DNA from 4 places in the Ammoniphilus soli genome. Region 3 is predicted to be linked to each of the others. Evidence: riboswitches for the same ligand, from Rfam matches in the RefSeq annotation. Region 3 holds a riboswitch; each other region holds the start of a gene.
What was found. A riboswitch is a leader RNA that binds a small molecule or an ion and turns the genes downstream of it on or off. The one in region 3 is predicted to bind cyclic di-GMP.
Positions count from the first base shown of each region.

Region 1: it holds a riboswitch for cyclic di-GMP, as region 3 does, so the genes downstream of both, ABLT31_RS25965 (anti-repressor SinI family protein) here and ABLT31_RS21425 (EAL domain-containing protein) in region 3, are expected to answer to the same signal.
Region 2: it holds a riboswitch for cyclic di-GMP, as region 3 does, so the genes downstream of both, ABLT31_RS27950 (Flp family type IVb pilin) here and ABLT31_RS21425 (EAL domain-containing protein) in region 3, are expected to answer to the same signal.
Region 4: it holds a riboswitch for cyclic di-GMP, as region 3 does, so the genes downstream of both, ABLT31_RS26030 (anti-repressor SinI family protein) here and ABLT31_RS21425 (EAL domain-containing protein) in region 3, are expected to answer to the same signal.

Region 1 is NZ_JBEGDL010000018.1:75,566-83,117, reverse strand. It holds gene ABLT31_RS25985 (hypothetical protein) at 1-696, shown strand, start outside; gene ABLT31_RS25980 (CBO0543 family protein) at 902-1,327, shown strand; gene ABLT31_RS25975 (superoxide dismutase family protein) at 1,496-2,662, opposite strand; gene ABLT31_RS25970 (hypothetical protein) at 2,823-3,158, opposite strand; gene ABLT31_RS25965 (anti-repressor SinI family protein) at 3,704-3,898, opposite strand; cyclic di-GMP riboswitch class I at 3,879-3,963, opposite strand; gene ABLT31_RS25960 (acyl-CoA dehydrogenase family protein) at 4,168-5,883, shown strand; gene ABLT31_RS25955 (class I SAM-dependent methyltransferase) at 5,976-7,139, shown strand; gene ABLT31_RS25950 (bifunctional 4-hydroxy-2-oxoglutarate aldolase/2-dehydro-3-deoxy-phosphogluconate aldolase) at 7,261-7,552, opposite strand, start outside.
Region 2 is NZ_JBEGDL010000023.1:42,764-50,315, reverse strand. It holds gene ABLT31_RS27960 (YbhB/YbcL family Raf kinase inhibitor-like protein) at 1,023-1,232, opposite strand; gene ABLT31_RS27955 (DUF192 domain-containing protein) at 1,235-1,576, opposite strand; cyclic di-GMP riboswitch class I at 1,823-1,911, shown strand; gene ABLT31_RS27950 (Flp family type IVb pilin) at 1,995-2,171, shown strand; gene ABLT31_RS27945 (A24 family peptidase) at 2,284-2,796, shown strand; gene ABLT31_RS27940 (TadE/TadG family type IV pilus assembly protein) at 2,789-3,169, shown strand; gene ABLT31_RS27935 (pilus assembly protein TadG-related protein) at 3,171-4,073, shown strand; gene cpaB (Flp pilus assembly protein CpaB) at 4,104-4,652, shown strand; gene ABLT31_RS27925 (AAA family ATPase) at 4,649-5,845, shown strand; gene ABLT31_RS27920 (CpaF family protein) at 5,859-7,223, shown strand; gene ABLT31_RS27915 (type II secretion system F family protein) at 7,214-7,552, shown strand, end outside.
Region 3 is NZ_JBEGDL010000012.1:64,765-72,316, forward strand. It holds gene ABLT31_RS21420 (response regulator) at 1-2,367, opposite strand, end outside; gene ABLT31_RS21425 (EAL domain-containing protein) at 2,388-4,901, opposite strand; cyclic di-GMP riboswitch class I at 5,018-5,106, opposite strand; gene ABLT31_RS21430 (hypothetical protein) at 5,176-5,349, opposite strand; gene ABLT31_RS21435 (flagellar assembly protein A) at 5,368-7,401, opposite strand; gene ABLT31_RS21440 (aspartyl-phosphate phosphatase Spo0E family protein) at 7,448-7,552, opposite strand, start outside.
Region 4 is NZ_JBEGDL010000018.1:85,978-93,529, reverse strand. It holds gene ABLT31_RS26055 (bifunctional diguanylate cyclase/phosphodiesterase) at 1-419, shown strand, start outside; gene ABLT31_RS26050 (SDR family oxidoreductase) at 450-1,151, shown strand; gene ABLT31_RS26045 (SDR family NAD(P)-dependent oxidoreductase) at 1,165-1,938, shown strand; gene ABLT31_RS26040 (acyltransferase family protein) at 2,076-3,122, shown strand; gene ABLT31_RS26035 (hypothetical protein) at 3,444-3,644, shown strand; cyclic di-GMP riboswitch class I at 3,815-3,902, shown strand; gene ABLT31_RS26030 (anti-repressor SinI family protein) at 4,297-4,419, shown strand; gene ABLT31_RS26025 (anti-repressor SinI family protein) at 4,478-4,612, shown strand; gene ABLT31_RS26020 (IS1/IS1595 family N-terminal zinc-binding domain-containing protein) at 4,890-5,564, shown strand; gene ABLT31_RS26015 (hypothetical protein) at 5,804-5,947, shown strand; gene ABLT31_RS26010 (NAD(P)/FAD-dependent oxidoreductase) at 5,969-6,955, opposite strand; gene ABLT31_RS26005 (FAD-dependent oxidoreductase) at 7,128-7,370, shown strand; gene ABLT31_RS26000 (YheC/YheD family protein) at 7,322-7,552, opposite strand, start outside.

The DNA.
Region 1 (7,552 bases), on a different contig from region 3:
GCCACGAAAGACGAGCAAAAAATCGCCATCGCCACAATGGTCCAGTCCCAACAATCCTTCTCCTGTTTTATGCTAGGCTTAATCGTATTGTCCGCTGCCGGGATTCATGCTTTCCCGCTCGTAGCCTTAACTATTTTTGCACCATTGATCTTAGTTCCGCTTATTCTAAGAAAAACCATTTGGCGTGATACCCGTCCGGTTTCCCTGAAGGACCTTCCTTCCTTTACGCCGAATACCCCTTTCTTTACTACCCTTTTTAACGGGGCAAAAGAAGGGGCCGAGCTTCTCTTCCTTCTTATCATTCCGTCGATTGCAGTTATCTTCGGGATCATCGGCCTTCTCGACTATATCGGAATATGGAAATCCATTGAAGCAGGCATGTCCTTTTTCCTTGGTATGATCGGTGTTGATCCGAAAACTGGAATCACCGCCATTATGGCCTCGCCTACATTAGCCATGGCCCAATTGCAGGAGTTTGCTGCTACTCTGGACCCGAGACTAGTCGTTGGAGCCTTTGTGTTAGCCGCTTCCGGTCTCCCGCTTTCGGATATCTTCGGACAAATTCCGGCCATCTGGTCCGCGAACTCCGACCTTTCCGCCAAAGAAGCCCTGACAGCAGCCTGTATTGGCATGGCAATGCGATTGGTTACTGTTGCTATTATTGCTTATGGATTAACTCCATTTCTAATTAAATAGAGAGCTAAAGGGATTCCTTGCAGACATATCCAACCGTCTGTAGAGAATCCCCTTTTCAATATAAATAAACTTTTTGGTATGAAATATACAATTTTTATATTTACGGATAGTGTCTCTTATTGTATATTTTTATTATTGTGAATTTTAGTGTGAGGTGTTTGCTATTAGCATCGAAAGAATCATCGAAATTTCTTCTTGGATCATCATGCTTTTTTTACTTTGGCGGTTCGTTCCGAGAAAACAGTGGCGCCAAGCGCACGTCGCTTTCCTTTTCATGCAACTGATGACTTGGTTCCTGGGTTTCCTCACTGTAGAGCTCAAACTACTCGAATACCCCATCCGGCTATTTGAATACGCTTCACGAACCAACTTTACCTTTGAATACTTTGTTTACCCCTCCATCTGCGTTTTGTTCAACTTGTATTACCCTGTAAAATCTACGCTGTTTTTAAAAATAGGCTATTATCTCTGTTATTTAGTGGGTATCACAAGTATTGAAGTTGCCTTGGAGAAATACACAGATCTTATAACCTATCTTCATTGGAATGCGTTATGGACCTTTATCTCCATGCTAGTGACTCTATTTCTTTCACGCAAATACTTCAAGTGGTTTTTTAAATTCGAGAGTTAGGGGATAATTCTCCAATACAAAAAAATAGCTTGCCGAAGCAAGCTTTAGGGTGATGCGATACAAAAGAGAGATTGTCATGAGTGCTGGATAGGAGGCCCTTCACTCACTGTTTATTATAACTAGGAATTATTAAAGAACTATTAAAAAAGTTTGTCCAAAAGTTAACGATTATTGAGGAATATTGCCTCCAGCTATACGAGCTCCTGAATCCCCAGCAGGGTCTGTCTTGTTATCATCTGGACCAGCATGAAGGATTACAGATTTGCCAAAGATGGAGTTTGGCTGATCCTTCTCAAGGGAAACACCTTTAAGTACGAAAAAGGCATTTACATTTCCACTCTTGTCGGCAACGAGGTTAGGAAGATCTCCAGCATGGGCTCCTTCCGGATTCTCATGGCCATGCTTCTTCCCTTCTGGATTAAAATGTCCGCCAGCTGTTGCAAAATCGTTGTTCTCGATCGAATTGGAATGGATGTGGAATCCATGCTCGCTATTCGGAGCCAAACCTGAGGCTGAAACCTTAACCACCACTTGAGGTCCGAGATTATAGAAAGCGGCATAGCCGATTTTTTCAGAATTTGCATCAACTAAGTCTACAAAAGCCGTTCCAATGCGATGCTGCTCCTCATCGGAAATAAAGTAAGCGTGAAGATCATAGTGAGGAACCTCAAATCCAGGATGGCCATTTGGAACAAATTCGATATCGGTTTGGACAACTCCAGGGGATGGCAGTCCTTTCATTCCGGGTACACTTACATGGGATTTGCCATTTGCGAAATCCTCTTGGGCAATCATATATTCCAAGAACACTAAACGACCTTCATGAACTCCGTAGATAGGACCCAATGGCAGTTCAGCAGGATTTGCCCAATGCTCACCCATCGCCGGTACGATGCTTCCTGGTTCTAAGTTAATCGTTCCTTCCGGAAGAACCAATACGTAAGCTTCCTTCGTATCATTATTCCAAGTAAGCATTCCATTTACTGCAGCACTTAAATCCTTAACCCAAGCTGTAGCTTCTCCATGAGCCCAGCGAATATTACTGATCGTTTTTCCATTTAAGCTCACGCTCTGTTGATCTTTAGAAACCTCAACCGTCTTATTGAACAAATGGGCATAGGCATCCACAGACACATAATACTTGCCTTCATGGATGTGGTTCGCCATGGATTTGACCTCCACTCCATTTACGAGAGCGGCAGGCTGCCCCGCATGAGAGTGTGCCTTCTGAATAGAGCTTTGTACACCTGTCACTGGAGCACCACCATGCGCGGAAGCCAGTCCGGTAGTCAAAAGCAAACTACCAGCTACTAATGTTGAAGCTAACTTTTTCATAGAAACACCAACCAATCTATAAATATTATGTAATCATACTTCTAAATTATACCATATTTAACCAATGCTAGTAACCTTTACAAAAATAGTCAAAATTTTAAGATATTACAAAAGAACTAAATAAGGGATGAAAGTTTGGGTCTTTCCACCCCGTTCCTCTTTATTTTTTTAGTTCAATTATCCCTAAGATATCTTCTGCAGACTCGAAATGCATTTTTCCATCCAATTGTACATAGGAAATTCGTTGGTTAGACAGTTTATAGCGATCAATGGCAGCGGTATTCCATTTTAGATCGAACACTTCTTCGTCAAACGATACGGTCTGGATTCCAGCCTGTTTAATGGGCTCAATAACCGATTGAATCCAACCAGGGGTATGGATAACTTTTTGCGAAGAAAAACAAACATAGCCCCCAACTCCTATTCCCAAAGAGCTGAGGGCTATGACCATTCTTCTGTATTCAATTAAAACTCCTTTCCTCTTTTCATCCCACATGTGAAGAAATCACGCGCTTTGCTTACACACCCCCCCTATACCAAGTTCACCATCACTTACTAGGTCAGAAAGTTTTATATAAGCTGCCAATCCGGGATCCTTTCAAAAGATATTGTAGATTTCCATTCTATGCACGATTTTCTGGGGTTACTGCATGGCATCCCTCCTGTGGTTTAACTTTACAACTCTTTATGTACATCACCTCTTCTGTAGTTTTGGTAGGTGTGTTTCTAAGGTGTATCTTTATAATACGGCTAAAATTGAGTTTTGTAAATGTTCAGAAAAAGCAGCCTGAACCTATTTAGCCTTAAAATTCCACTTCTTTCGCCTAGCCAAACCCTTTTTCAAAGCTATATTGCTCCCAAGATCAGTTTAACCCCTCACCTATATCAACTATAATAGATATTGTGGGCTTTTTTCAGACCTGTGACACCGCCTAGTTTTCTATTCCCTCTACAGCTTGATTGAGATCTCTACTCATTCTATTTTAAAAAGGGGACAAAAAGAAAAACAGTACTTTGGTACTGTCCTAGTCTCGGCGCTGCTTATGCTATACTTTCAGCTGTTTGATTCAAAAACAGACGAATTTCTTCAGGCGTCATTCCCAGTTCACGTGCTTCCATGATCAAATCAACCCACTCTGAATCTAATTCCTTCTCTTGATTCATATCCTTCCTATCCACCATAGATTCCCCCCACACCTGAGATATGTATTGCTCCTCAGGCAACCCAGCCGTCATGACATCCCTGTTTTAGACCCGTGGCTTTGCGTCCCCACCTTTCGATAGGTTTGCCCTTTACCTAGATTCATATAATTCATATTATTCAAATATATAGTTATTATAACTAGATACTATTAAAAAGTATGTCAAAGCATGTCATAACTCAAAAAAAATTTAAATTATTGTTGAAGAATGACCAGAAGGATAGAAAACGGCCTGATGCTTCGATCATGCACCTCCCCTTCCTAACATAGGATATATTAATCTGGCTTCGCGGGGGAATGTTCATGATCCAGTATGAGAAATGGGAGTCCGGAAATGATGTTCATTGGTATCGAGAGGATCCCCTTCTCGTTCGGTATGCGAAAAGGTATTTGTCCGATGCGTCTTTTCGTTTCGCGGAGCCGTTTTTTCAAAAGGCCGGGGCTTGGGCTGCGGGACCTATGGATCGGAGGGCCGCCTATACCGATCGTGAGGGAGCCCCAAAGCTAATCCGCTATAACCGAAAAGGAGAAGAAATCAACAGCATCTGGTATAACGAGGGCTATTTGCAGACGATTCGCGAGGGATACGGAACAGGAGTAGTGGCTCTCCGTTATAATCAGCAGGTTCCGGAGCCTCTTTCCTTCATGACCAATTCCGTTTTGTTTTACTTGTTATCTCAGGCAGAGACGGGGTTTACCTGCCCCGTTATTTTGACGCAATCGGTGGCCTTTGTGCTTGAGAAATTCGGCTCCATGCAGCAAAAGCAGGATTACCTGCTACGTCTCGGCAGTATGGATCCTCAACAGCTCATCCAAGGCGGAACTTTCTTGACAGAAATCCAAGGAGGCTCGGATGTCGGCGCGACGAAAACCATAGCTGTAAAACATGGGGATCATTATTTGTTGAGCGGAGAAAAATGGTTTGCCAGCAACTGCGATGCCGAAATCAGCTTGGCACTGGCGCGCTGCAACAATCGACCAGGGACAAAAGGGTTAGGGCTCTTCCTTATCCCCCGTAGCCTGCCTGACGGAACTCCCAACCGCATTTCCATTCGGCGGCTGAAGGATAAACTCGGCGTGAGGGCGGTGCCCAGCGGCGAATTAATCCTGCAGGAAGCTGTGGGCTACCTGATCGGAAAAGAAGAGCACGGCTTTAAATACATGGCTGAAGCCCTCAATGTCTCACGATTAGGAACCGCCTTAGGCGGATTGGCTATTGCCCGGCGGGCGTTTTGGGAAGCGGCCATCTATTCGGCGAATCGGCAAGCTTTTGAGCAATCGGTTCTCCAGTTTCCCCTCGTAAGGGAAACGATGGCTGATCTTATCACCGAAATTGAAGCAGGCTGGGCCCTTCTTGCTCAAACTATCATGGCCTTCGATGAGGTCCATACCTTTCAGCGAGCGACCAAAGACCGCCATACGCTGCTTCGTCTTCTCCTGTCCCTGGGGAAGTATCGTGCAAGTGAATTGGGGGTATCAGCCGCCAAAGCCGCACTGGAGCTTCACGGCGGGAACGGCTATATCGAGGAATATGTCACAGCTCGCTTGCTGAGGGATGCGGTCGTCAACCCGATCTGGGAAGGCACAGCCAATATCCAATGCCTTGAAATCTTAAAAATTCTACAAAAAGATGGATTGGGCCCTTATACTCAAGACCTTCGAAATACCTTGCAGCAAATCCAAACGGATCCTCTCACACCGTGGCGGGAGAGTCTTCTGGCCGAAATTAGCCTATTAGAAGAAGAATTCAAGCGGCTTTTGGTCGCAGATCCCTCTACCCAGCAAGCTTGCTCGAAGCATCTAGCCGATCACCTGTATAACCTGTTTGCGGCTGTGCACCTGCTGGAAGAAGCCCAGTTTGATATCCGTACCGCCAACGATTATCGGCGATTCCTTGTTTTCAAGCGATGGTTTCAACAAAAGCTGGAAACACCTGGACAGTCAAGGTTCTCCATTCCATTTGTCCTGTCGGACGAAATGTTTAATGCCCTTGTTCGCTTCGCTCCTTTCTCTATGTAGCAGGAGGATATTAGATAGAATATACATTCTATAAAAGATGGTGCTGTTCCCGTGATTGTTCAAGACCAGACAAGAAGGGTGGACTGATCACATTGCAAAAGCATATGTTTCAGCAGTTTTTTAGCCGCATGAGCAGTGCTCCATTCCAAGTCCGCTATTGGGATGGAAAGGTCGATCGCTATGGCGAAGAGACCCCTTGTTTTGAGATTCACTTCCGCGAAAAACTTCCTTTCCCAGAGATCATGAGCAATCCGTCTTTAGCGTTCGGTGAGGCCTATATGGATGGAAAGCTGGAGCTTACCGGAGATATGGATGAAGTATTAAGGCTGCTGAGCCGCAATAGGGCGTCCTTTGTCCCCAAACTCCTAGCTCCCCTTACGAAGATGGCATCCAAGAAGGTGCAAAAGGAAAATATCCAATACCACTACGACTTGGGGAATGAATTTTATTCCCTTTGGCTGGACTCCACCATGAGCTATTCCTGCGCGTATTTTAAGAACGAGGACGATTCTCTAGAGCAGGCGCAGCTCCAAAAGATTGACCACGTATTGAAAAAGCTGCAGCTCAAGCCCGGAGAGAAGCTATTGGATATCGGTAGCGGCTGGGGCTGGCTGATTGTGCGCGCAGCCCAGCAGTACGGCGTTCAATCCATGGGGATTACGCTAAGTGAGGAGCAGTTCAAGAAAACGAAGGAGCGCATTCAGGAGCTTGGGTTAGAGGGATCAGTAGAAGTCAAGCTGATGGATTACCGAGATCTTCCTCACACGGGGCTCCGTTTCAACAAGATCGCCAGTGTCGGAATGTTCGAGCATGTAGGTCAAGCGCAATTCCCTCTATTTATGAGATCCGTGGAATCCGTCTTAAACGACAAGGGCCTTATGCTGCTGCATACCATTACTTCCCCTAGGGAAGAAGCGACCAATCCATGGATTACGAAATACATCTTTCCTGGAGGCTACATCCCCTCCTTGAGGGAAATCGTCAACCTGCTGCCCGATTATGATTTTCACGTGAGTGATATCGAAAGCTTACGGCTCCATTACGCCAAAACCTTGGACCACTGGTCCGAACGCTTCGAAAAACATGTTGAAAAAGTCCAAGAAATGTACGGGGAAAAATTCGTGCGGATGTGGCGGCTTTACCTACGCTCCTGCGCCTCGTCTTTTCGGGTAAGCGGGCTGAATATTCATCAGATCTTATTTTCCAAAGGCTTAAACAATGATATGGCTTTAACCCGAGAGCATGTATATCGTTGAGATATGGACACCTATAGATCAACCTCAATTGTGATAAGATCGTATATCTTATCACAATTGGATCGGAGGTTTGAAAAAAAGCCTGGTCAGCATCCAGTTAAGGACGAGACCAGACTTTTTCTTATAACTTATTACTGCGTGCTTCTTGTATAGCTTGAACATACTGCTTTGCTTTTTCCGTAATCCGGGCAAAATCCTGTTCTTTGATCGCATTCATATCGACTAGGTTTCCGCCCACTCCTACGGCAGCCACACCAGCTTCAATGAAAGAAGCTACGTTTTCTAAATTCACTCCACCGGTTGGGATGATCGGAATATGCGAAAGCGGGCCTTTTACATCTTTGATGTATTTGACTCCCAATCCCGTGGCAGGGAAGATCTTGACCATATCCGCTCCCCACTCCATCGCTTGA
Region 2 (7,552 bases), on a different contig from region 3:
CTTGCAATAATAACAAGCAAAATATAAAGGACTATAATTAGACGCACTTTTAAACAACCCCTTTTAACCAAATAAATACGGACACTTTAATTTATGGTAAAGACATAATAAACGTTTGTATAAAAGCTCTAAAAAGAAAAAAATCATAAGAAAGGGCTGTAGGATGATCTTCCGAAACAACCAAAAATACGAGGGGAAATTCATGGCAGCAGACGAAGAAATTGCGTTGGAAGGGCGCGTATCCCGCACTTCTATACAATTTCTATGTTTATCAGTAAGCGACTAGTTTTGCTGCTTCTACTGCTTTAGCCAAGCAAGTTTTAGAGGAAGGAAAGCCGGCAGTCGAACGGATACGCGAAAACTTCTTGTCTGCAGGAAGTTCTTCCGATCCGATTAGCGTGTTAAAAGCGGCTGGCAGAGATGTCTACATCCAAACCGATTGAGGGTACGATGAAAGTTTTAAAGCAAACTTTAGATTTTGTAGACATATCTCCATCTTTTCAAAGTCAATAAGGTATAACATAAAGCGGATAGCTGCATTTTTTATCTTTGCTTACTTTTCTTTTTTCTTTTATTTCTGGTTGGAATATCAAAACCTAGTTCGCAATCTTCACAGCACGCGGGAAGCATAATATTAAAATCATTGGAGTTGACCCATTGATCGAAACATCTTATTTTACAGTCGCATATATCACGACATCTCTGTGGGTTTCGGTGATTTTTGCACTTTTTATAACATCTGCTGCAAGACCATTTACAGTCACTGGTGATTTTGGTTATTGAACCGCGAGAGTTGGCCATTTTATTACCTCCTGTGATGTAATCACTATATAGGATTCGGAACTCAATGGAATGGGCAAAAATACTACAATTTAAACCTAAATTTTATCCAACAAAAATGCCTGTCACCGCTCGAATTATGTTCTTCTTACTTATGATCAGGCGTATATTTGAAGTGGAAAAGGCCTTACTCAAATAAGAGTAGGCCTTTTTTGGATCGTTTGTAATCTAATTCACCCTAGTTATTCTTTTGTAAAGCCTCCGACCCATTCCGATTTTCCAATGATCTTGCCGCTTAAGGCCGCTTCAAATTGCTCTAGCGCCAGAAAAGGGGCAGGAATGTCGATACTTTCGGTATTTAAGGCAAACAGTACTAAGTGATCATCATGCCTTCCTGAATTGGCTGGTGGCTGAGTTCCGCCATAGGCTTGATTTGTTTGGAAAACATCGATTATTACAAATGAAACTTGTCTCTTAAATTGATTTGGGTCTCATATCCTGCCGGAAACTCGATAATAAAGTAGGCTTCTTTTATGCGAGGGCTGATTCTCCACGGTTTAAGGCTTCGGACGATGTGAATGACGGTCCCTTCCTTGTCCAAGTAATAAACGTCAATGGGAAAGCGCATAAAAAACATATGAACCTGGTTAGTTCTATTAAAAATCATGCCCAAATGGGTATTCTTTTTCCCCATTAATCCCCAAAACCGACTCCAAAACGTAAAGGCAAGATGGAGATCAATTGAAGATTCTTCTTTCTTATCTATCTTTACATACCGAAATTTATGAACAGCCACTGCTGAGATCCTCCTAAAATGATTTAGTTTTACCTTAAGGTGAATGGATGGTTTTCGCAATAGGTTAATAGGGTTTGTTATTTGAGAAACAAAATAATCGAAAATTATACATATTATTACAAAAATCAATAAAAACTTTTGTCAATAGGAGTTGATTCCTGTTGCTTAATATAAAATTGGGTAGAAAAAATAGGAATATTGTTTCATATGAAAGTTACCTATTTCCCACTAATATATAGCTATAAACAATCGAAAAGGCAAACTTAGGGAAATCTAAGGACGCAAAGCTACAGGGGCTAATATCAATTCTATGATTATGCCAGCCAGCTGCCGAAGACATATGCCTACCTACAGTAGATGCTATTCTTCGGGATAGTATTTTTTTATTTCAAAAAAACTGTTAAAGGTGGGAATTGTGATGATGAATTTTGTAAAGCGTTTGGTACGTGAAGAAGAAGGACAAGGTATGGTGGAGTACGGTTTGATTTTGGGGTTGATTGTGGTTGGGGCTATTGTTGCTATGGGGCCGCTTGGTACAAAAATCACAGCTTTATTTAACAAAGTCAACACAGCAGTAACAACACCAGCATCTTAAAATTAGTTGGAATTAGTAAAGCCTTTAGGGTCCTATTAAAATATCTCAACATACATAAAGCTCCCTTTTCCCCTTGAAAAGTGGGGCTTTCTTCATAAAAGGGGAAACGACCATGATAGATTACATCCTATGGATCGTACTTATTATTTCATTTATAACCGATCTATCTAAACGGAAAATCCTAAACATCATTACACTTCCGACCATTGTTATTGGTCTTATATACCATTCAGTCATAGATGGATGGAGTGGTCTTCTATTCAGTGGGCAGGGATTCCTGCTCGGTTTAGGCCTTCTGCTGATTCCCTTTGTTCTCGGAGGAATGGGAGCGGGAGATGTGAAGCTTCTGGCGGCAGTGGGTGCGATGAAAGGGGCAGGCTTTGTGTTTAGTTCTTTTCTTTTCATGGCGATGGCCGGCGGGGTGATGGCCTTAGTAGTTCTTATTGTACGAAAAGAATTAAAGTATCTTCTCTTTCGATTTTTCCTGTTTTTGACCGTTGATAAAGGAAAGATTCAACCGATCCATCCGTCGGCAAAGGAAAAGGGCTATACCTTGCCTTACGGTGTAGCGATTGCTGCGGGGGTGTTTCTTGCTTATTATCTGGGTGGGGTTTTTGATGCGTGATGAAAAGGGTCAAGCCACGGTGGAAATGGCGCTATGTGTTACCTTGTTACTGCTGCTGGTATTTGGCTTAATCGATTTCGCGAGGATCTTTCATGCGCAATTAACCCTAGATCATGCGGGAAGAGAAGGGGCAAGGGCAGCCAGTGTAGGCGGTACGGACCAGCAAATCCAGGATGTGATTTCTCAGGCGTCGGGTTCTTTAGGGAGTACGAATCTCACGGTGTCGATTACCCCAACCAAGACTGAGCGCAGGCGGGGGACCTATGTCACCGTGGATCTGGCATACTCGATTCCATTGACGACGCCTTTATTAACTCCCTTCCTGCCCAATCCGTACTCTTTTTCAAAGAAAACAACGATGAGGATGGAATAAGGTGAAGTGGCTTAAAGACGAAACAGGAGCCGTTGCTGCTTTTTTAGCGATCATCATGACCCTGCTGTTGGGTTTTGTGGCATTGGCCATCGATGGGGGACTGTTATATCAGAAAAAGGCGAGTCTCCAGCGAAGTCTCGACGCAGCTGTGCTGGCCGGGATTCAGGAGCTTCCGTCCTTTCCCGATGAAGCGAGGGAAGAGGCCGCCTATACGGCTGAAGTTAATGGATTGGACCCATCGAAATTACAGACAAATTTTAATCTTTCCAATACCAGGATGGAGGCTAGGGCAACGGAAGACCAAGAGTTCTTCTTTGCTAAAGCCATCGGGTTTCATTCTGCCAGTGTAGCCGCTCGGGCTGCGGCCGAGTTAAATCCGCTAACCTCCGGTAAGGGAGCGGTTCCGCTGGGTGTAGAATATACGACGAACCTAGCATTCGGCACGCAAGTCAGGCTGAAGGTCGGGGATTCCACGGTAGGGAATTTCGGGGCGTTAGCGTTAACGGGACCCGGAGCCCGCAATTATGAAACGGATTTGAAAGAAGGCTTTCTTCAGTACCTTTCTGTTGGTGCAATTCTCAATACGGAGACGGGGAATATGGCTGGTCCAACGGAAAGAGCGGTAAATTATCGCCGGTCTCTTTGTCCGTTTCACGGTACTGCGACCTATCAGGATTATCCGAGTGATTGTCCAAACATTGTTCTTGTTCCCGTTTATAAAGCGGTATCCATTCAAAGCAACCAGATTAAACAAGTGGAAGTGGTGGGGTTTGCCTCCTTTTTCCTTGAAGGGATGAATAGCTCGGACGAGGTCGTTGGACGATTTATCCAATTCGTCCATGAAGGAGCGACTTCTCCAGTCCAGGCGAATTACGGTACCTATGGGGCTAAACTAGCTCAATAAATTGATCTTAGGAAGAATAAGGGTGGTCAGATGAACACGAGAAAAATATGGCTTGGGGCATTGGTTTTTGGGTTAATGGCAACGGCGATCGTTTATTTATTGCTTTTCCCCAGCTCGAATGCCAAGCCAGCTGCAACCGAACCCCCGCCGCCACCCCAGGCGAATGAGGAACCGAAGGAAGGTGAGGTGAAGCCGGAGGCTGCTCCGGTAGCGTTGGAGATTGCTGAGGGGAAGCGGGCGATCACGGTGAATATCAATGAAGTGCAAGGGGTGTCAGGGTTTATTGTCCCTGGTGACTTCGTTGACGTGATTTCCCTTCATCCCCATCAAATCCTTTTACAGCATGTCCGGGTACTGGCTGTCGGCAAATCGATATCCGCTCCTAAACCAGGAGAAAAAAACGAGTACCGGACCATTACCCTTGAGGTTCTGCCGACCGAGGGACTTGCGGTCGCCATGATTGAGACGAGCCCGGAAGGAAGCTTTCACCTGATGCTGCGTTCACGGGAAGATAGGTCTACCACTCCGCATAAACACATCACACCTGAACAGTTGGGCAAAGGAGAGATTCCGAAATGAAGATCGACTGGTATGGACTGACCGATCAGCCTGCTTCTTTGGGTCCTCTTAAAACCCTATTGTCCGGGTCAGGGAATCCATCCAAATGGTATACAGAGGTTTCTGATTTGCGTGAGGCATTGAAGGGTTCAGCGGAGGGGGCCGTCGTATTTTTGCAGCTCGCCAAGACTCCATATGAATTATGCCGTGAAATTTCTCTCACCCATCCCTTGGTATCGGTGATCTTGATCGTTCCGCAAGAAGAGGTGGATCTGAAAAAAGCGATGCGGATGGGAGCGGTTGATGTCATCGGTCAGCCCTTCAAGAAGGAGGAATTGGCACAGGTACTAAACGAGGCCGTTCAAGTCATGAAACTCAAGGAGACAGCGCTGCGAAAGGAATCCAAACCGGACCAGGGGAAGAGCGGACATGTGATTTCGGTTTGCGGCACCAAGGGCGGAGTTGGGAAAACGACGCTAGCTGTTAATATGGCTGTTGCGTTTGCTAAGAATAATCTGAAGGTGATCATTTTGGATTTGGATCTTCAGTTTGGCGATGTCGCGATCCTTTTTGACCTTCATCCGAAAAGAACGATCTATGAACTGGTGGTGGAGGGGGATGGGGAGGCTAAGGAAAGCGTAGAGCGATACATCGTGCAACACCGTTCCGGTGTAGATATCCTCCCTGCTCCGAATCGGCCGGAACTGGCAGAAGTGGTTACCGGTGAGCACATTCAACGGATTTTAGCTGATTTAAAGCGGCGATATGACGTGGTGTTGATCGATACCCCGCCGTTATTGGTAGAAACGGGACTCGTGGCCTTGGAAAATTCGGAAGACATTCTTTTGATCAGCTCAATGGAGGTCCCAACGCTAAAAAATAGCAGGCTGTGCATTGACGCTTTACAGGCGATTGAACTCAAGGATCGGGTGAAGGTGGTGATCAACCGGGATTCGGATTTTGAGGCCTTAAGGATTGATACGGTGGAGCAATTTCTCGGTTTGCCGGTTTTCCACCGAATTCCGAGTGAAGGAAAAACGGTGGTTAAAGCGGGGAATGAAGGAGTTCCCTTTATTACCTTGAGTCCGAGGGCAGCCGTATCGAAAAGTTTGATTGCTCTCACTCTTAAGCTGCATAAGCTCCCAAAGGATCGGAGCAGGGCGGAAGCTAAAAGTACGAAGCGATCGATGTTGGCCCGGATTTTAAGGAAATAGGAGGGGATCTCAATTGTCTCTATTAAAACGGTTAGCAGAGAAACATCCAGCAGCGATACAGCCGCAGGCTCCTCAGGGGAGGCATACCTTGGAGCTGGTTCGGGAAGACCCGGTTCAATCGAGCTTAAAGATGGAGTTTCACAAATTTTTGGTTGCCGAACTTAAAAAACATCCGCATGCGAAGGAGGAGGAGATGGAGGAGCTGATCGGGGAGCTTGCAGAACCCTTCCTCCAATCCGAAGCCGATAGCCTAACCTCCGAGGGGAAAAAGCAATTGCTGAATACGGTGGTCAATGAATTGACAGGCTATGGCCCGATTACTCCCTTATTAGAGGATCCGAGCATATCGGAAATTATGGTCAATGGCCCCTATCACATTTATGTAGAAAAAGGGGGGTGCCTCGTACGGACCCCTGCTTTTTTCCGGGATGATGCCCATGTCACTCAAGTGATCGAGAAGATCGTATCCCCGTTAGGGAGAAGGATTGATGAGAATAGTCCAATGGTCGATGCCCGCTTGCCGGACGGCTCTCGCGTGAATGCGATTATTCCGCCGCTGGCTTTAAACGGACCGACCATCACCATACGAAAATTCCCTCAGCATCGTCTGGAAATGGAAGATCTGATTCGGTTTGGAACGCTAAGTGAAGCCATGGCTCGTTTTTTGGATGCTTGTGTCAAGGGGCATTTGAATATGTTCATTAGCGGGGGCACCGGTTCGGGGAAAACGACGCTGTTGAATGTGCTGTCCTCCTTCATTCCTCCGGAAGAACGAATCGTCACGATCGAAGATGCGGCCGAGTTGAAATTATCTCAGGAGCATGTGGTTTCCTTGGAGACCCGCCCGCCGAATATTGAAGGGAAAGGCGCGATTTCGATTCGGGATTTGGTCCGCAATTCCCTTCGGATGCGACCGGATCGGGTCGTCATCGGGGAGGTCCGCAGCGCTGAAGCCTTGGACATGCTGCAGGCGATGAACACCGGTCATGACGGATCATTGGCTACTGGACATGCGAACTCACCGCGGGATATGCTTTCCCGTTTGGAGACGATGGTGCTGATGGCGGGATTGGACCTGCCGGTCCGCGCGATTCGGGAGCAGATTTCCGGCGCGATTGATATTATTATTCAACAGTCCAGACTGAAGGATGGAAGCCGGAAGATTACGCACATTTCCGAGGTGTTGAATCTGGAGGGCGATACTATTGTCCTGCAAGACCTCTTTGTGTTCCGGCAGACAGGAGTAAGTGAGGAAGGCAAGATCGTCGGGAAATTTGCGCCTGTCGGAATTTTGCCCCATTGTATGGACAAGATCGAGCGGTATGGCATTGAACTCCCCCCCCAGATGTTTCGGGAGGAGGGAGAGACGTGGTTCTAGCGGCCTCTTTTGTCTTTTTTAGTCTCATGTACGGTTTGGTGGGTATGATGCTGGCCAAACGGAAGAGCCTGGCGGAAAAACGATTGGATCAGATTCTGACTGCTGGCGAAGAAAAAGTGGAGGCGGAAGAAGCGGATGTACCCAGCTCGAAGCCGAAGGCCCCGATGGGTCAAAGACTGGTAACGGCTCTGGGGAAAAGGTTTGCCGGTAAATCCTACGTGGTCCGCTGGGAGGAGGAGCTGGAAACAGCGGGTATTCCTCTGAAGCCGGAGGAATTTTTTGTGCTCAGACTCCTGGTGGCGTTAGGGATCCCGGTTGTTCTTTTTATC
Region 3 (7,552 bases):
CACTTGAGCTTCTGTCGCTACAGCGACTTCTTCCATGGTACGTTCAAACTCGTCCTGTTCTTTTTCCGTTCCCTGGTATTCACCGACATAAAAAGTAAAGGTACTGCCCTTGCCCTCTTCACTTTCTACCGCAATATTTCCCCCCAGGAGAGCCGCCATTTCCCGACTGATGGATAAGCCTAAGCCCGTTCCCCCATACTTGCGGCTCGTTGTCCCATCCGCTTGTTGAAAGGCGTGGAAAATTAGCTCCTGCTTCTCCACAGGAATGCCAATTCCCGTATCTGCAATGGAGAAAGAAAAGGTTGATGGCTGATCAGGCTTCGATATCCTGTCGATGGTTAAGCTGACTCCGCCTTGATCGGTAAACTTAAAGGCATTCGATAAGAGATTGTTCAAGACCTGCTGCAGCTTTTGTTCATCACTGCAGAAAAATTCCGGAAGACCGTCCTTTAATACAATACGGAAATCTAAATTCTTCTCGTTGGCGATCGGCCTAAATCTCATTTCCACAAACTCTGTCAGATCTTTCACTCGAACGTTTTTCGGATGAACGTCCATTTTTCCGGACTCAATTTTAGCCAAATCCAAAATGTCGTTGATTAACGTCAACAATTCACTGCCGGAAGAATAGATTGTTCTTGAGTATTCCATTTGTTTTTCCGTAAGATTTCCGCCGTGGTTATCCGATAGCAATTTCGATAGAATAAGCAAGCTATTTAATGGGGTTCGAAGCTCGTGGGACATATTGGCTAAGAACTCCGATTTGTATTTGGAGCTCAAAGCCAGCTGTCTTGCTTTTTCTTCCAGCTCAGCGCGAGCTTTTTCCATTTCCCTATTGGTCAATTCAATTTTCTTATTCCGCTCCTCCAAGCTTTTGGCTTTTTCCTCCAACTCCGCATTGGTTTGCTCCAGCTCTTCTTGCTGGGCCTGAAGCTTCTCTTCGGACTGGCGAAGCGCTTGGGTCTGCGCCTCCAACTCTTCATTCGTGGCGCGAAGCTCCTCTTGCTGCGATTGCAGTTCTTCCGACTGAGCCTGGACTTCCTCGGTTAAGGCCTGGGATTCTTCCAATAATTTAGCTAATTGAATTCTTCCCATGACACTGTCCACTATAATCCCTAGGTTACTGACCAATTTCTCCAAAAAGGTTTGCTGAGTCAAAGTGAACGGTTTAAATGAAGCGATCTCTAGCACTCCCTTGACATCGTCCTTATAAAGGATGGGCAATACATAAATATTCAGAGGCTGACCTTCCCCAAGCCCCGATTTGATGCGAATAAAATCCGCTGGAACCTCCGTAAGGATAATGGGGGTTTTTTCAAGCGCAGCTTGGCCGACAAGGCCTTCCCCCAAGCCAAACGTATTCGAAGCGTGCTTCCTTTCCTTGAAGGCATAGGAGGCAAGCAGCTTAAAGACGGGCTTTTCCCCGCACACCTCGTCTTTCACATAAAATACGGCCTGACATGACTCCAGCAAGGGGGCTGCTTTGGACAGGAAGGTCCGGGACAAAGTTTCCAAATCATGCGTACCGCTTAGGCTCGTTGTCATATCGGCCATATTGGAATGGATCCAATTCTGATTCTGTTCCTTTCTTGCCTGCTCCTCTAATGACTCCGCCATCAGATTAAACGAGTGGGCAACGTCATCGATCTCATCATGGGATTGGACCTCCACTCTTGTTTTAAGGTCCGCCTTTCCATGGGCGACATTCGTCATCACACCCGAAACGCGATTCAGCCGAGTGGCGATCGTCCAGACGCTGCGAAACACAAAGCCTAAGGCAATGATGATTCCGATCAAAGAAATAAAGCTGCTGATGAGAATTTGCCGTTGGAAGTCAGTGGATATATTGCTCAGGGAAGCTCTCATATTCGTTTCAAAAGCATCCGTCATGTTGGAAATCACTTGTAAAAACTCATCATGAATGGCAGAGGCATTGCTATTAATCAACTGGAGGGCTTCTTCCCTTTTCCCCTCAGAAACGAGGCTAATCACATTCTCTTTATAGGCATTGAATTGTTCGTTGGTTTGCTTTAGATCTTCTACTCTCTTTTTTTGTTCGGTTGATTTTACTTGCGATTCAAGTAAAGCAATGTCTTGTTCAGCAGCATCACTTTCCTTTTGCAAAGCAGATAATTCCCTTTGGATGGAGGGTGGATTATTGAGAACGACGATATTTCTTAAATGAATGGCCTGATTTTTCACCTTGATGTGAATTTGATTCGCTAAAAAGGAAGCTTCGTTGTCGGCAATCAATGAGTCACTCATTTTATGGAGACTGGAAAGCTGGAACCAGCCCATTCCTATGAAAAGGAAAATAAGAATAGGCAAGGCACTCAGCCCTAACAATAATTTGGTTTTAATTTTCATAACGGGAGCTCCTTGCTCTGCTATTTTTTACTGAAGGAAGCTTTTCCTTCTTCAATACAGGTTTGATAGACCTTGGCCATCGCCTGCAGGCGATCATTCACTGTCAGTTTTTGAAAGATACGCGTAATATGATTCTTCACCGTATGTTCACTGATAAACAATTGATCCGAAATCTCTTTATTGCTTAACCCTTTTACGATTAACTCAAATACATCCATTTCCCTCGAAGAAATCGAATATAATTCTTTGGTGTGCTTCAAGGCAAGATCCAGGATTTCTTTATCCATATTGGCTTGATCTTTAGGAACATGGGCGTAACCCCCATCCATTGTCCCTTCTCGTTTTTCAGCTATATTTTCAAAAGAAACTTCCTGACTTTTTGATAAGAAGTCTTCGAACTCCTTGGACGAAACGGGAGGGCTAAAAAGGTAACCTTGAAATTCCTGGCAATTATACTTTCTCAACATATTCAGCTGTTCCTCTGTTTCCACTCCTTCCGCGATCACGGACATCTTTAAGCTGTGTGCTAGTGAAATCATAGTAGATACCAGCGCGGTGCTATCTCCCTGTATATTGGAGATGTCCCGAACGAAGGACTGATCGATCTTTAACGCATGGACAGGAAAACGTCTTAGATAATTCAGGGAAGAGTAGCCCGTCCCAAAATCATCTATGCTTATGCAGATCCCCATCGCTTTTAATTGATTGAGGGTTCGAGTAATGGTCTCTTCATTTCCCATAATGACGGATTCCGTAATTTCTACCTCCAGCAACTCGGGGCTCAATCCAGTTTCAAGGAGAATCCCATGAATGCTGTCACTCAAGCCTTTCTGTAAAAACTGCTGCGCCGAAACATTCACGGCTATGCGAACGGGAGACAGCCCGGCTTTTTGCCACTCCCTGATTTGTTGGCAAACCTCCTTGAGCACCCACTCGCCAATTTCCACAATCTGTCCGGTTTCCTCAGCTAAAGGAATGAATTCTGACGGCAATACCATTCCCCAGCTCGGATGGTTCCAGCGCAATAGCGCCTCAGCACTTCGGATCTGGCCTGAATCCATCTCGACCCGCGGTTGATAAACGAGCACAAACTCCTCCCGTTCGATCGCTTTCCGCAATTCATTCTGCATAATAAAAGTTCTATAAGATTGGATATTCATCCCGGAATGGTACACGTTATATTGATTTTTCCCTTGTTCTTTTGCACGATATAAGGCCGCATCCGCGTTCTTCGTTAGCACAGGGGCATCCTCGCCATCGTATGGGAACACACTGATTCCAATACTTGTTGTTACATATAATTCATAAGCATCGATGTAAAATGGCCTTTTAAAAGCGTCCAATACATGCTCTGCGATTTCGAGCGCGTTCTCCCGATCGGTATCCGGCAAAATTACATTGAACTCATCTCCGCCTACCCTTGCAACCAAATCCCCTTCACGCATACAGGATGCCAGCCTGACAGCAATTTCCTGAAGCATTTTATCCCCAGTGATATGTCCAAGGGAGTCATTGATATATTTGAAACGGTCCATATCCAAATACATCATCGCTAAGGGCTGGTTCTTTTGCTTGGCTTGGTGCAGCCTTTGACTCAGCTCATCGTTAAAAAGCCTTCGATTCGGCAGATCGGTCAAGCCGTCATGATAGGCCATATGGGTAATCATTTCCTCATATTGCTTCTTTTTCGTCACGTCCCGTACGGTACAAGCCACGATGCATTTCCCCTGGACGTATCGTTTTCCGAATTGGATTTCAGCCAGAAATGAAGTGCCATCTGCTCGAGTAGCTTCAATTTCTCTGGAATTATCATAACCCAATATATTTTCTAAATTATTTATCGCTTGAAATGCATCTCGGATATATTTCTGTGATGCTTCACTCCGCAATAATGAAGTTATGTATTGGCCAAGAATCGCTGACTCCTCATAACCAAACATTTTTTCCACAGCAGGGTTTACTTTAAGAATCAAACCCTCTTCATCCAGTATCATCATCGAGTCAATGGATGTTTCGCTAATGACATTGGCTAAAGCCTCAGATACGCGTAGCTTGTCCGTAACGGCAGCCAACTCCGAATAGGCTTTCTTCAGTTCTGTTGTCTTTTCAGCCAGAATATCGGCTTGCTTGGACAGCTTTTGATTCATTTTATAAATTTCTACAAACCCTTCGACTTTCGCCTTTAAAATAATGGGATCAAAAGGCTTCAGGATATAGTCTATAGCCCCAATCGAATAACCGGTAAATATATGCTCCGAATCCATGTTATTCGCGGTGATAAAAAGAATCGGAGTATTTCTTGTTTTTTCGCGAGCCTTAATGATCTTGGCGGTTCCAAAGCCATCTATTCCAGGCATTTGTACGTCTAGTAAGATGGCAGCGAAATCATATTTCAGCAGAGATTTGAGTGCTTCTTCGCCTGATAAAGCCTTGATTAAGTTGTAATCTTCTCTCTCAATAATTGCTTCCAGAGCTAAAAGATTTTCCGGTCGATCGTCCACTAATAAAATATTGATTTTTTCCCCGCTGTCCATGTTAACCTTCTCCACTCCTTTGAATCTCATCTACTATATCTAAAATAGGCGGGCAAAAAACGGACGCTATCCTACTAAAGGGCTATTCAAATATGAATAGCCCTCCGTCTTCACTATTCGGCGGCCTGGCAGTCGTAGTTCATGAAATGACCTTAGACCCATAGCTTTGCGTCCCCACCTTTTGGTACGTTTGCCTTTATCAACAACCTATTTTTTATTTAAGTATATAGTGGATGGACCCTCGGTTCAATGAAGGGAAACAGTTTTAAAGCTGCTAAATAATACCCTGTGTTTTTTCGACAATATTCGGGCGGTGACAGGCACGATCAAAACGATAAAAAGCCGGCATCATTTCTTCCTCCAGCACTCCTGTCATTTCAATATCAATGTCCCCTTTAAATAAAACAATGGCCTTGTCTTCCTTGAGCATTATTTGCCACTCAAACATACCATTTTCTCCCCCATCCTAATGAAAAAGCCAATTCCCTTCTCGATCGATCCGTGCAAAGACATCGTTGTCTGCTGTCAGAAATTGATGCGTTTGATTTCCGATTTGGAGATAGGTTCCTTCCATCACGTACTTTATGCGTATCGTCTGTCCAAAAGGCACATGAATCCTTGTTGGTCTTCCGCCGGGGGTTCCCGCTTCCCCAATATCGGCCCCCAACGCAGCATAAACCTGTCCCCCGCGTACCATGCCGCTTACTTGCAGTCTGCCTCCCGAATGGATTTTCGAATGGATGCACCCTTGATCGATAACGTATACATCGCCGCTGCAATAGATTTCACTGTTTAGCGCATAAGGAATAATGATGCTGGCATCGGATTCTGAAGGGGTGCGGCTCCATTCATCGAGTGCTTTTACCTGTTGGATTAAAGCGGAAAGATCTTTTTGGACACGAAATTGTGTGGGCAGAAACTTCAGGAATCCATTGGATAGCTTGATCACGACTTCCTTAAATCCCTGGTCCAGCCTTTGTTCTTTATCTGCTTTCGCCGTCAAGTCAGACAATTCTTTAACCAGCTTCGGAACCTCACTGAATTTTCGCTCTAGTAAAATACGAATCAACGAGCTTAGTCCCATCCGGGCAAAGTCCGACGTTTTAAAAGCGGCACTTAAATAAAGCTCCTGAATGGCCAAAGCAAGCCCCTCTAATTGGTCCGCTATCTTTCCGAGCAATTGGCCCATATCCTCCAGCAGAAGGTTGCTTTTTCCCGCGGCAAGAGAGCTATTAATCACACTTCCCCGGATCACGATGCGATTTCCGGCTGTAATGATCGCTCGATTGCTCAAACCATGTATGAGGACATCCCCCAGGGCTTCGACGGTCATTCCCTCTTCCGCATTTCCTTGAACCTCGATATCTCCCGAAAAATGCAGATTTCCCGAAGCCAAATCGACATGGGCAGCGTGATATAATCGGGGCACGACGGAAACCCTGGCTACATTCCCCTGGTACTCAATGTGCGGCCTTCCCGAATCCACGGCCACAATTTTCGTCCCGTCTTCGATCAAGTCCGCTCCTTTTCTTGCCTGAACATTCAGTTCCTTCGGCAGGGGTGGCGGAATCATCTCCCCCGTAACCGTCATCCCTGGCTTTCCTGCGGCAGGGGGGTGAACGATCACAATCACCTGGCCTGCATCCACACTGGGAATCGTTTGGATCTCCCGAAAATCCACCCTCCCATTTTCCAATTCCTTTGGTTCGTTTTTCAATAGTTCGGTGTTTACCTTCAATTCCAGCCAACCGTCTTGACCCTGCTCAGGCTCAATCCCTCTGGCAATCTCGAATACACCAGACACCCGGGCTTCACAAGCTTTAAAGACTTCTATCTCTCGTATCCCAGTTTGGATCCCCAACTCCTGCATTCTCTGGACGACCGAAGCGATTTGGAGGTGATTGATGATCTCCTCCTCTTCGGCGAATTCCAGCTTGATATGCGGACTAGGCTCTTGATCCACTAGGGTACGGGTCCGCTTGTACCCCGGCTGGATATGAAGGGTGGCGATCATCTTCCTATCGTCCAATTCGATGGACCAGGTTGTTTCCTTTAGTTCATCGTTTAGATCAACCTTAAACTGGTCTTTTTCCGAGATCACCGTTGGTTGTTTCACGATCTCCCCATTTTTATATAGGGTAATCCCTTTCTTTGGCGTGATCGTAGGATAGTGGGTAGGCGTTTCCTTGCAAAAAATTCTCCCATCCGTGATCCAGGCCTTCCCGATTTCGGTCATCTCCGGCAAGGTGTCCTGAGGTTTAGACGGACTCACCTCCTGATCCTGACTTCGGAGTTGATCCATTGCGGTTTTATCTTCAAGCGATTTTTTTACTAGCCGTACAATGGCTGGTTTAGAGCCGAATATCCCCAGAAACCCTTTCGTCGCATTTTCTATAATCTCAATCTCCACTTCCTGCCTGCGGGCTTCAAGAACCTCCAAACCGATCGTGATGGCTTCGTGGACATCCTTCCCTTTAGAGACAATGACTGAATGGCTCATTCTACCCTCCCTCTCACGATTGAATATAGGTGAATTACATATTCATCTAATCGCGCCTCTGCGTTAATTGGATCTTCTGATATTGAACAATGAGCCTGTCCAAATCCTGGCTGAGCTTGATGACCCTCTCGTCATGCAGGGATTGGACCTC
Region 4 (7,552 bases), on a different contig from region 3:
TTGAAATTACTGAAACTGTCGCTATGAGCCATGCCGATTTTGTTATTGAAAAATTAAACTCCCTTAAGTCCTTAGGTATTCGCCTTTCGATTGACGATTTTGGAACTGGCTATTCATCATTAAGTTATCTCAAAAAATTTCCAATTGATACACTTAAAGTAGATCGCTCATTTATCAAAGATATATCTAACGATTCTGACAGTAAAACTATTGTGACGGCCATTATTGCAATGGCGCACCATCTTAACCTTAACGTAGTTGCAGAGGGCGTTGAGAAAGAGGAACATTTCTTTTTTTTACAGCAACATGGATGCAATGAAATACAGGGCTATTTAATTAGTAAACCCTTATCAGTGGGGGATTTTGAGAAAAACTTTAAAGGGCTGCAGGAAAGCGCCGCTTCCTATTATCAGACCTAATTTTGGTGAGGTGGAAAATTGCGTAGAAATATGAGTGGAAAAGTTGTCTTGATAACCGGAGGAAAAAGAGGCCTAGGAAAAACAATGGCTGAATTTCTAGCTTTAGAAGGGGCTTCGGTTTGGATAACATCACGACAAACAAATAACAGCGAGCTTTCAACCGAGCCAGTAAAACCAGGAGAAATCCGGGAGGTTCAACTTGATGTCACCAGTGAAGAACAGGTGAAAAGTGTTTTCCAGCATGTATTCTCCCTCCATCAACGGATTGATGTTTTAGTTAACAATGCCGGAACCGGTATTTTCAAAACTGTCTTAGATACCTCTCTGGAGGAGTGGAATCAAGTCATTCAGACGAATCTTAGCGGCGTATTTTTGTGCTCTAAAGAGGCCTTTCGTTATATGAAAGTTCAGGGAGGAGGCAGAGTTATCAATCTCTGTTCGGTATCCGGTTACCTCCCTATTCCAGAAAACGGGGCATATGGAGCCTCTAAATTCGGTGTTCATGGCTTCTCACAAATACTAAATGAAGAAGGGAAGCGTTATAATATACGCGTATCTATTGTCAGTCCTGGTGCAGTTTATACCGATATGACCAAAGACAGACCAGGTTTTCAGAAGGAGGATATGCTGACACCGGAAGATATTGCAGAAACTATACTGGATATCGCAAAACGTCCTCTTCATGTGAGAATTGATGAAGTCAAAATACTTCCGCCAAAAGGGATCTTATAAAAGGGAGAAATCCATGAAAAAAGCAGCTATTATTACAGGAGCAGGTCGAGGAATCGGAGCAGAAACTGCAAAATTATTTGCCAAGCAAAACATAGCGGTTGCTGTTCTTGATAGAGATGAGCAAAGCGCACTAAAGGTTGCCCAACAAATTGAGAGGGAAGGAGGGCTGGCCCTCGCCATATCGTGTGACGTTGGGAAAAGAGATGATGTTGAAGAGGCTATCACCGTCGTAGAAAGGAAATGGGGTACTCCATTAATTCTAGTCAATAATGCGGGGGTCGGCGGTCCCTTCCATCGTGTAGACCAGGTTTCTGATGAAGAATGGGATTGGATAATTAATACCAATTTGAAGAGCGTTTTTCTATTCACCCGTAACCTCCTTCCCAAAATGAAGGAAGCTGGTTACGGAAGAATCATTAATATTGCTTCTATTCAGGGGCTATTAGGATCTGCCCATTCATCGACATATGTTGCAAGTAAACATGGTATGATAGGCTACACAAAAACGATAGCAGCCGAATGGGGACGATTTGGCATTACTTGCAATGCTATTTGTCCTGGTTACGTGGATACCCAAATGGGGATTCGCCCTGAAGATATATCAGACTATTATCAAAGAGTCATGGAAAAATCTCCTGTAAAGCGAGTTGCCCATCCTATTGAAATTGCAGCTCTAGTTGCACATCTAGCTGGAGAGCATGGCGGGTATATTAATGGAGCATCCTATACCATTGATGGCGGTATATCTGCACATGTTGGAATTACTTCTGATTTGGAACAAGCATAAATGAACACCGCACTCTCCATTCATCAGGGTGCGGTGTTCTTTATTGCTAAACAAATATATCATCCTCATTTCACAAAACCAATAGATTTAGCTATAATAGAATTCAAAATACTATAGCTATAACAAAGGAGAGATCCATGAACAAATTGAATGATAAAGAGATCTTTGCTTGTCTCTTTATCCTCCAGTTGGTTGCATCGTTTCTGGTTTACGTGGGACATTATACAGCAAGCCTGACCCATCTAACACCACCCACTCTCTGGGAAAGCGCCCTGAACCAAACGGCCCGATACGGTACCGTACTTTTGGCCATCATTACCGGCTTTTTTACGGCGCACAGCCTTCATGGCAAGAAAGCCAAAGCAGCGCCTTACTTTAAAGGAAAGCTATATTATATCCTGATTCCCTTTTTACTGGCAGGAGTCGTGTACCACAAGGTTCTTCATGGAGCATGGCCCCATTTTCAGCATCATTTTGAAAATATTCTTCTCGGCAATACGGGAAGACACCTTTACTTTGTCTTTATGCTCTTTCAATATTATGTGTTTGCCTACTTGTTTCGAAATCTAATAACGAAAAAAACGATCTATCTGTTTATTCCTGTCTTTGTTGTATTTCAGTTTCTCTTCATTCGAGGGTATTCCGGCTGGATTGATTTGAATGTCCGCCATTTTTTGCCCACCTGGATTTTTACAATATACACGGGGCATCTACTTTATTGGTACCGCACTCAAATTATTACGCAATTAAGGAGAAATAAAAAGTTATTGTCGCTCTTGACCCTTCTTTTTATAGGTAGTTGGATATACTTTGTCTTCTCTGAACAACTTTTTGTAGCGAATCATCTTTCTTTTGTGTTTTCTTCTATCACATTGCTCGTTACAGCTTGGGTCCTGCTTACCCAAGTTATTCATAAGGTTCATCTTCGGTTCCAGAAAGGAATGACCTTTTATATCTTTCTAAGCCATTCCGCCTTTATTAATTTCGCCAATAAATATTTTTTATATAGATACGGTTATACCGACTTGCTGATTCAAAGCAAATGGTTTTACTTGCTCTATTTAGGGGCTATTTTTGTCATAACCCTCATTTTCTCTTATTTCCTAGCCTTGATAGTCAATCGACTTTTAAGTGGCAATACAAGGAAAGAAAATAAGAGCGGAAGGCAGTCTGCAGCGGTTTAGCAAAAAATAAGAAGACCTCCCTATCCTGTCTTATAGACTGGAGGGAGGTCTTTTCATTATGCATCGATAATTTCCCTGCCATTATGCAGGACGGGTTACATTCGTTTTCACAGGCGGTGCAACTATCGGCTGGTAGGCTGAGGTTCCATTAAGATAAAGAAGGCAATCAGCGGGATGTAGATTTTCTTACACAAAAGATAAACATCTCCCGAAGAGGTGTTTTCTATGTAAAAAAATGTACCAAACTTCAACAACTCCAAACCTTCCCTTTCTATAATGAAGGTAAGCAATCTGGCTACTGACTAATGGAGGAGGAATCTGATGAACTCGCACGAGGTATTGACCAAGGGAAACATTGTAAAAGTGAACAATGAGAACCACCCATCTTACGGTGCAATTGGTTATGTGCGCACAGTCGTCTCCCCCGATTTGTACCAAGTAAAATTAATTGGCGGAAAGCTCCTATTCCTGTTAAAAGAAGAAATTGAGCTTTGGTTGGATGTAAATGCCGAAATGATATAGTTAGACTAAAGCCGAATTCCTTTAAAAAGGAAAGTTCAGCTTTTATTTCTTCCAAAATAGTTCTATTTTCCCACTCATAAATAGAAATAAGGGTATAAAGCGCGATATTCTCTCCTGACGTATTTCTGTAAACTTTAAAATATGACTATATTCGACAAATCACATAAATCGTACGATAATGGCAAAACCTCTGAAAAGAGCTGACGCAAAGCTAAAGGGGCTTCATCGGATTATCTGATATGCCAGCCAGCTATCGAAAACGAAAGTAGATGACCCTTCCCTCCGTCGTTTTATGTGATCATGATCAGGGGGTAAATCGTGAATTTATTTCAAAGATGGAAATACAATTGGCACTGCTTTTGGTATTGTTTAAATGAACAGATGTTAAAAGATTGTACTGATAACGAACAAAAACTAATCATTCACCATAAGGTGGTTTATCATCGAAATAAGATGTTTTCGATCTAGCTCTTAAACTTCCCCAAAAATATACACCTTTCGTTTGCTTTCATAGAAATTTTCAGAATAATTTACCTTAAATTTTGTTAAACTCCATGTTATGACACACTTCGATATTCACTTATTGGTAAAATGCACTTATAGCTTTTATTGAATTCTGGTACCAATAAGAACGGGGCAGGGGTGGGACACTGTGGGGACGGAGCAAGACTTCTTAGATCCGGAATGGCTAAATCTAATTCTTGAGGCAAGGGCATTAGGAATCTCAATTGAGGAAATCAGGAATTTTTTAGGACAATCTTCACTGGCTAAGTAAGGCATATTTCTATTATTGTTAACTTATGGTAAAAAACAATAACAAAGGAGCCTATTACATGCTTGGTAACCACCGTATCGACGATGAGACGTATAGGCTAGTAAAAGAAGCGATGGACTCAGGAAAAAGCAAGGAAGAGTTTCGTAAGTTCTTGAAACAGAAGATAATAGAGAAAAACAAGATAAAAGACTAGCCACTTGCTCTAGAAAATCAAAGAGCCCTGCCAATTTAGGCAGGGCTTTTTCATGCTTAGATCACTTCAAAGCTAGTCTATGCAAGCATACAGATCTTACCTATTTTAGTGTCCTTGATAATCCGCAGGACTCTGGATAATGAAAGCTTTATATAGCTTAACAGTTGAAGCCAATTCGTTTGTAGCAACCTTTCAGTTAAACAGCATTGTGGGTGGACTTTAAATAGAATTCGTAGTAAAATAGGAACAAACGTTCCTAAAAGAGGAGTGAGCTCTATTGTTAAAGATTTCACCATTACGTAAGAAGAAATCACTTCAAGATGATCTCAAACGTTTCAAAGATCAACCCACCATAAATAAGATTCTGCAAAGCCTCTTATCCTCTAAAAAACAAAACCGCCCTTCCACATGCCCTCATTGCCAAAGCCATTGGGTCATCGGTCATGGCCAGTATCGCGGCCGACAACGGTATAAATGCAAATCCTGTGAACGGACATTTAATGAATACACTAATACCCCCCTTCACCGTACTCACTTTCCTGACAAATGGGTGAAATTCCTTGAAAGTATGGTTCGTGGGGAGTCTCTTCGACTGGCTTCAATCAGTGTTGGAATTTCTTACGTTACTTTATTCTATTGGCGGCATAAATTAATTCATGCCATGCTTAAACTAACTTCTAACAAGATCCCTTATTCAAACCAGAAATATGTACCTGTCGGCTTCTACCCACCTACTTGGCTTGTCTCCCAAGAACAAAGTTACCGCTTCGGTTCCTGGATTCTTCGTTTCAACTGGATTGCTGGAAAATATCTAACTCGTTATGTAGCCTGGTTTCACTTTATTGATCGTCATAGGAAGGAACCCCTACAAGAGACCATGACAGAATTTCTTGTACAAAGCAGTTCCATCTCACTAGAACAAACCTATCAAAATTTGCGTAATGCATCATAGTTCCCCGCTCTAACAAACACCCACAACATGATTTAACTGAAACCCTAATACATATAAAACTATAATTGCGACCTCTTTATTTCTGACAATGTTTCTATAGTTTCACCACAAACCCTAAGCTGTCTATGCCATTTTCATCGCCATTCATATCTATAGGGCTCTAGATATGAACGGCTCAATGAAGTCAGCCATCGAGATAAGGAGAGGCACAGCTCCAATCATGATCCTGAACCCGCCATTTGGCCTCAATCTTTTTTGTCACTGCCGGAATCTCCAAGGTACCCATTTCCAAAGTGATTACTGGCGCTGTTCCTTTTATTCTGCTGAGCCTCATTATCCTATTGCTAGTGACCTATATCCAACGTGTTAAGGTAATCAAATGAGGTAGGGGAAATTCCCATGCTTCATTTGCAAAGAAGCTTTTTCCCCATCTCCTCCCCTGCTGAGACCCCCGAAAGAAAAGCGCTCTCCAGGCGAGTTCGACCAGCTGGATCTTCCTTGCTTAAATAAGCATCGCCTGCAATCAGCAGCGGATGGGATAGGCCTCCATCGAGAAAAGGCTTCCTAGCTATATGGACGGCCTCTGCATAATTCCATCTCATGAGCTGCTTTTCTATCGGACCTTCCATAGCCAGGTGCGACCCCGCCACTTCAAGTATAGAATCTAAAATCTGTTCATCCGTTTTTTCGAAGTTTGCCCGAGACCATTCCCCTGTCATATAAACACTAACAGCAGCTACCGGGGAAATCCCTTTTTTCTCATGGTCAACGATACGTTCGATTTCTGCAGTAATGCCCTGATCGAGATGACCTGGGTACTCCAATTTCGTAGACTTACTATATTGCAGCAGTGCGACAAAACAAGGATTGAATTTCTGTTCCAGCAATAAAGGCAGATCGCCCTGTTGGAAGGATATTCCCCCATTTCTCAGGATGACCTGTGTCGATGGAGCTGGAGGGGTTAAGATAACGCCATCTGCCAAAAGCTTTTCCCTTGATTCCAATTCTACCTCTAACCCATCTCTAGCCTCCCTCACGGCTTTAACCTTAGTTTCCAGCCTTAAAGGAAGACCTTCCGCAAGCTTTGCCGCCAAGGACTGCATTCCATCCATACTCGTATACCTCGGATACGCATCGCCAAACCACCGCTTAATCCACCCCTTCCCCAACCACTCCTCCGCCTGCAACTGAAGCCTTGGGGATCGAACGGTAAAAAATTGAGCACCATAGTCGAATCGCCCTTTTCCTATTCCTTTTGTCGCCATCCGCCCTCCAATGACAGACCCTTCTTCCACAATCAGAATATCCTTAATTCCTTTTTCTTGCAGGGTACTCGCAGCCATGATACCGGCTAGCCCACCTCCCACAACAATGATACGTTGTTTCTTCATTTCAGACTTCCTCTTTTCTAACCTTTATTAAAAAAGCAATAATTGTGCCAAACCCAAAGTATAAAACGACCATCTGATTGGTGGAAGCCGGGAGTTCCAAGGATTTGAGCGAAATCTTCAGCCGTAAATCCTTTCCGCCATCGCGAGTCATGCTTCGCGAATTTTTCCAGCATTGCGAAAGATCCGCATCATCCGGTCCATGGTCGAATTTCGGCCTTATACGGGAGATGGACTGCCCATTATTGATGAAACGCCCGGCGTCAAAGGATTGATTATCGCTGCAGGCCATGAGGGTGATGGCATAGCCCTTGCTCCCATTGCCGGTCATTTGGTAGCCGATCTGCTGGAAGGCAACGGCCCTTATGTTCATCTTCTAGAAAATCTTAACCTTCCCGACCACCGCCGCCTCCTCTGAAGCCTGCTTCCCCAAAAAGTATATCGGCTTCGAATTAAACGAACCTTTTCGGAAATGCGTGGATGCAGCGTGCTATCCGGGTGGTGCCGGAACAGCTTGAAGGCTGGCTTCGTATTCGCCTCCAGCACCCATAGCTTTCCCTGTTTATCCATCGCAACGTCCAGGCCGAGCTCTCGCACATG